Linked DNA regions of Pleomorphomonas sp. T1.2MG-36. The protein of the gene in region 1 interacts with the protein of each later gene in a pairwise test. Links are inferred from orthologs where the notes say so. Each region holds a gene or a part of one and is shown on either strand. Other genes may lie near its edges.

Evidence for each region. Proteins that work in one complex are often made in the same cells at the same time.
Region 2: the proteins of QQZ18_RS08810 (region 1) and QQZ18_RS11775 interact in binary tests that used the Escherichia coli proteins (3 or more experiments, as listed by UniProt). The link is inferred for Pleomorphomonas sp. T1.2MG-36 from one-to-one orthologs.

The regions. Positions count from the first base shown.
Region 1 is NZ_CATNLY010000012.1:409,300-412,246, forward strand. What follows is about bases 14-2,888. They hold QQZ18_RS08810 (TrmH family RNA methyltransferase), read right to left. Parts: upstream 1,934-2,888; coding sequence 1,094-1,933; downstream 14-1,093. Other genes in these bases: QQZ18_RS08800 (hypothetical protein), read right to left, coding at 14-400; QQZ18_RS08820 (DUF418 domain-containing protein), read right to left, coding at 2,342-2,888. Also shown: more of QQZ18_RS08800, read right to left, coding at 1-13; more of QQZ18_RS08820, read right to left, coding at 2,889-2,947. UniProt on the Escherichia coli protein: Specifically methylates the ribose of guanosine 2251 in 23S rRNA.
Region 2 is NZ_CATNLY010000023.1:64,390-67,308, reverse strand. Bases 1-2,847 are described here. They hold QQZ18_RS11775 (NAD(P)H-hydrate dehydratase), read left to right. Parts: upstream 1-572; coding sequence 573-2,123; downstream 2,124-2,847. Other genes in these bases: QQZ18_RS11765 (hypothetical protein), read right to left, coding at 2,621-2,847; QQZ18_RS11780 (P-II family nitrogen regulator), read right to left, coding at 1-195. In the rest of the region: more of QQZ18_RS11765, read right to left, coding at 2,848-2,919. UniProt on the Escherichia coli protein: Bifunctional enzyme that catalyzes the epimerization of the S- and R-forms of NAD(P)HX and the dehydration of the S-form of NAD(P)HX at the expense of ADP, which is converted to AMP.

The DNA of each region.
Region 1 (2,947 bases):
CTTCCCAACCCGCGCATCTGTCAGCGTAATCCTGTTGTTCAGATATTTGCGCGAGGATTTTGTAGTAGCGACTCTGAAGGAGTTGATGATCACGTGCTCGACTTCCAGGGGAATAGACGAGCTGGGCTGCTCCAACTGTCGCTGCGGCGAAAGCAAGTACTGGGGTAAGCCAAGAGGGGACAACCGAGAACAACTTGCCCAGGTCGGCCGCTGCGCTTGTTCCCAGAATGATAACGAGAAAATTGAATAACCGGTCGAGGGCCTCAAGCCGACGCCGACGCGCCGTATGGTAAAGCGCGTTCCAAAGAGCATCGAAGCGGATTTTATGCACCCGCAGATCGAGTTCGGAAGTCTCTGGTTCGCTTTCCGCGATATCGGCCCGCGTCTCTTCGTCGGCCATTTATTTCATGCGCCTGGCTTTTTCGACGATTTTGGCGGCGGAGGCGCCTCTCTCGGCGCCTGCATTCTGGTTCCCGGTGTGGACGCACCTTCATCAAAGGTTCTGATGGGCCTCTTCGGAATGTTGAGGTCAGGCTTGGGTTGCGGCCTGTCCGGCTTTTTCTCTGTCATTTTCGTCTCTCAATGACGCCCTGGGAAAACGGACCGCGGCGGCAGAAATGTACCCACGCAATCCCCGGTAACTATCGCACCAAATGCGTGCACTGGGAACCATTTCACATTCCTAATTACTTGGGTTTTGCACCGCGCAATTTACGAAGGCCGGTAATGGAAAAGCTGGGCGTCTGCCTTCCCCTGGACCGTGATCGACAACCGCGAGAATTACGAGGTCTAGGACGCAACCGGTCACCGGGCAGATTTCTGTGTCAGCTTGACCGCCGATGGCGACGCCAGAATCTCTACGCCCAATACAGATTTGCCCTACCGCACCGGCATCCATCAGCACGGCGCAGTCGATCGGTATGAAACCCTGATCTTCTTTATGACCGAGAATAAAATGGTGCCGGCGGAGAGGATTGAACTCCCGACCTTCGGTTTACAAAACCGCTGCACTACCGCTGTGCTACGCCGGCGCGGGTTTTCGAATAGCCGAAGGCACGGTCCGGTGCAACCCTGACCGCGCCCCTTCTGTGTCTCAGCCGAGCGCCTTGCGGACCAGATAGAGCGATAGCACGGCGGCGTTGGAGACGTTGAGGCTCTTGATTTCGCCGGGCATGTCGATGCGGGCGAGCACGTCGCAGAGTTCGCGGGTGCGCTGGCGCAGGCCCTTGCCCTCGGCGCCAAGCACCAAACAGACCGGCGCCGCAAGGCGCACCTCGTCGAGCGGTTCGGGCGCTTCCGAATCGAGGCCGACCACGGTGAAGCCGGCCGCCTTCATTTCCTCCAGCGTGTCGCCGAGATTGCGGACGGTGGTCACCGGCACCACGTCGAGCGCGCCGGAGGCCGATTTGGCCAGCACACCGGATTCGGCGGCGCTGTGGCGCGTCGTGGTCAGCACGGCGTCGACCGCGAAGGCGGTGGCCGAGCGCAGGATGGCGCCGACGTTGTGCGGATCGGTGACCTGGTCGAGCGCCAACACTACGCGCGCACCGGCCATTTCCAGCGTGGTCAGCGGCTTGAGCGGCTGGACCTCCAGCGCACAACCTTGGTGAACGGCCTCGGACCCAAGCAGCCGGTCGAGCACGTAGGGAGATGCCTCCTCGGCGGCGATCGGCAGCTTGCCCTCGGGGAAGCGCTCGGCAAGACGAGCCTGGGCATTGCGCGTGGCGAGGAGGCGCACGGCGACGCGGCGCGGATTCTTCAGCGCGAACTCCACCGTGTGGAGGCCGTAGAGCCACAGCGCCTCGCCGGCCTCGCGCTCGCGCTTGGGACGGGGGCGGAAGTCGCGGGGGCCGGATTTGCCGTCAGGCCGGCCCTGCGGGCGGCCGGGACGTCTAGGCGGGCGCTTGGAAGAAGAGGAGGTATCGTCGGACATGCGGCGCTTATAGCCGCGACGCCCTTCCCGCGCCAGTGGCCCCGCCTTTTCTTCAGTATCGGTCACCGATGGCTCCCACGGCGTTCCCGGCTTCCGTCCGCGCCCAACTGCATTGTCGACAAAACAATCGAGCCATGGGGTTGACAGCGCCCGGCATGGTCGCCATAAGAGCGCCCGTTCAGCCAACGCCTTCGGGCTCCGGCGGAGCGGGATGGGAGAATGTCCCGAGCGGCAAAGGGGGCGGACTGTAAATCCGCTGGCTAGGCCTTCGTAGGTTCGAGTCCTACTTCTCCCACCATCTCTTTCCTGCATGTCCATGGGTTTGGGTGTCCGTGTCGCAGCCTCACGGGTACGCGAAAAGGCCGCCGAAGCGTTTTCCATCGTCGACGGCGAGTTTCTCGGTCGTGCTCAATCGGCCCTGAGCTGTGGCCAGTGGCCAATCGTAAGCGCCCGCAAGAGCCACTCCACCGGGCCATAGCGGAACCGTGCGAGCCACCATTGGCTGGCCAGGAGCTGCGCTCCGAAAAGGGCGGCCGCGATGGCCAACGTCGCCGCCAGGCCGAGATGGCCGATCAGGCCCAGGCCGTAGCCGTGGAAGATCAGGGCGCACAGCGCCGATTGCCCGAGATAGTTGGACAAGGCCATCCGCCCGGCGCTCGCCAGATAGCCGCGACACCGTTCGATCCGGCCCGAATCGAAGGCCATCATCATGGCGGCGATGACGGCGGCGGTCAGGAAGGGCGAGGTCAGGATGGAGAGTGCCAGACAGGCGGTTTCGAGCGATGTGCCAGCTAGGAACTGCGTGGCATAGGCGTAGGCGAGGTTGCCCGGCAAGCCGACCGCCACGCCCAGCACGGCCGCGCGGCGCAGGTACGGCCCGTAGAAGTCGCGGTTTTGCAGCAGTTTCCGTCGTCCCGCGACGAAGCCGACAAGGAACATCGCCAGGGCGCAGGGCGCCTGCAGGAGCAGCAGCAAAGGCAGGAACGACCGGATGTCTAGGAGGTGCTGGCTTAT
Region 2 (2,919 bases), on another replicon or contig:
CATGACGACCTCGATCTTCACCTTCGGCAGGAAGTCGACGACATATTCGGCGCCCCGATAGAGCTCGGTATGGCCCTTCTGCCGGCCGAAGCCCTTGGCTTCGGTGACGGTGATGCCCTGAAGCCCCACTTCCTGCAGCGCTTCCTTCACCTCGTCCAGCTTGAAGGGCTTAATGATAGCCTCGATTTTTTTCATCGACCCCTTGTCTCCGTTGCTCCTGGCGCCCGCGCGAGGCGATTTTTCCACCCTGCGCCGACCGAGACGCACCCTCTCAAGCATTCGACGTGCCAGTTCGGCCCCGTGCCGGTTCCTGGCGAAAAATGAGGCGATCGCCAGTGAGAAGGAGGGAAAAGTAATGGAGATTGCCCAATGAAGCGGCCTAAATCTTGTGCAAATGGGACTCTATTAGGCAAGTTGCCGCCTCGTTAGGAGAATATTGGCCGATATCGGCCAGCCGGCTGGCGCCTGTCGAGCCTCGTGGGCCGAGGGAATTGTTGCTTTCAGCCCAAGGGTGTAGACGAGGAGGGAGCCACCTACAGGCGGATCGCGCCTGTCGCCAGGGAGTGAACCGGATGCAGGGCGAACCGTTGCTTACACCGACCGAGATGGGCCGCGCCGATGCGCTGACCATCGCCGGCGGCATGCCCGGCGAACGGCTGATGGAAAATGCCGGCTATGCCGTAGCCGACGTCATCTGCGCCAGATTCAACCAGGGCACCCGGGCCATCGTGCTCTGCGGCATGGGCAACAATGGCGGCGACGGCTTCGTCATCGCCCGCGTTCTCAAGCAACGCGGCTTTGCCGTGCGCGTGGCCCTTGCCCTGCCGGAGGGGATGACGGCTCGCGATCTCAAGGGAGATGCGGCCGGCGCCGAACGGGCATGGCGCGGCGAGACGCTGCCGGCGACAGCCGATCTCTTCGAGGGTGCCAAGGTTATCGTCGATGCGCTCTATGGCGCCGGCCTCAGCCGTGACGTTTCGGGACGGGATGCCGAACTGATCGCTGCCGTCAACATGGCGCGGGCCAATGGTGCGAGCGTCTACGCCGTCGATCTTCCAAGCGGCATCGACGGCCGTACCGGCGAGGTTCGCGGTACGGCGATCCTCGCCGACGAGACGGTGACCTTCTTCCGCCGCAAGCCCGGCCATCTGCTTCTTCCTGGGCGCACGCACTGCGGCCGGGTCCGCCTTGCCCAGATCGGCATCGACCCGAGGGTGTTGGCCGAGATCGCCCCGGAGACGGTGGCCAACGGTCCAAGCCTCTGGGCGGAGTGCTGGCCGGAAGCCGCCATCGACAGTCACAAGTACAGTCGCGGCGCGGCGCTGGTGGCGTCCGGGCCGCTCACGTCCTGTGGCGCGGCTCGCCTCGCGGCAGAAGCGGCGCTTCGGGCCGGCGCCGGCATCGTCACGGTGGCAACGCCTCCGGCTGCCATGGCTACGGTTGCCGCTTGGCGCGCTGCCTTTGTCGTCAGGCCGGCCGCCGACATGTCGGAACTTGCAGGACTCCTCAGAGAGCCCAGGCTCAGGGCTGCCGTGCTCGGACCGGGGCTCGGCCTCGGCGACGACGTCTGGTCGGCCATTCGTGGAGCGCTGGAGGGGCATATGGCTCTGGTGCTCGACGCCGACGCCATCACGCAGGCAGCGCGGCGCCCGGACGAGGCCTTCGCGCTTATCAAGGCGCGTGACGGCGGTGTGGTGCTGACGCCGCATGAAGGGGAGTTCGGCCGTCTCTTTCCCGATATCGGCGGCTCGAAGCTCGATCGCGCCCGCGCGGCGGCCGAGCGCTCCGGCGCGGTCGTTCTGCTCAAGGGGCCGGATACGGTGATCGCCCACCCCGATGGCCGCGCCGCCATCAACGAGAACGGCACGGCGGCGCTTGCCACCGCCGGATCGGGGGACGTGCTGGCCGGCATCATCGGTGGATTGCTGGCTGCCCGCCGCCCGGCCTTCGAAGCGACGGCGCTCGCCGCCTGGATGCATGGCGAGGCGGGGCGAATCGCCGGGCCGGGTTCGCTCGCCGACGAGATCGCCTTCGCGCTCAGGGGCGTGCTGGCCGCCGGACGTCCGGCCGCGACGGCGCCATTCGAGGGGGACGGCGATGACGATGTCGTCGCAACGGACTGAAACGACGCCGAACTGAGCGTCTCCATCGAGGCCGTGGCCGGAAAATGACTGTGGAGGTGCTTTCCGCGGCGCGGTGAGATGAGGCGGGCCTCCCGACGAAAGCCCGGAAATCCGGGGTTTTTCGAAGAGCGATTTGGTTTTTTTGAACATCCTCGTCTATTTAGTCGAAAAAATGCCTGACAGGGGTTCCCCTTTCGCCGGCAAGCCGCTATATACCGCCCGTCGCCGCAAACACGGCGCTTGACGCGGGGTGGAGCAGCCCGGTAGCTCGTCAGGCTCATAACCTGAAGGCCGCAGGTTCAAATCCTGCCCCCGCAACCATATTTATTTGCGATGAACCCCGCTCTCCGGCGGGGTTTTTCGTTTGTACGGAAAGCGTAAGGATTCCACGAAGATCGCCGCGAACATCGATCTCGACCTTGCCGTCCATCGGCGTCGAGGATGATGTCCTCGACCAGCGATCGGATGATATCGGCAGTCTCCATCCGCTTCTCCTTTCAATCGTCCTGGAGAGCCTCATGGAGCTGCTGCACACGCAGCCGGTGCTGCTTCGCCATGGCCGGATGCAGGAGCGGGGGCGGTTCGTCGGCCGTTGCCAGGAAAGAGGCGAGTTCCGTCTTGCGCGCCCGGAGCTTGTCACCGCGCTCCTCCACGGTGTCGATCGAGATTGCATCCTTGAGATAGAGATCCATGAGGCGCTCTTCCTCGCGCCCATTCCGCTCTATCTCGGATTGGGCGGCATCGATGTTGGCGCGGTTCTCCATACGTAGCCGGTTCATCTCTTGCGTATCGGCGT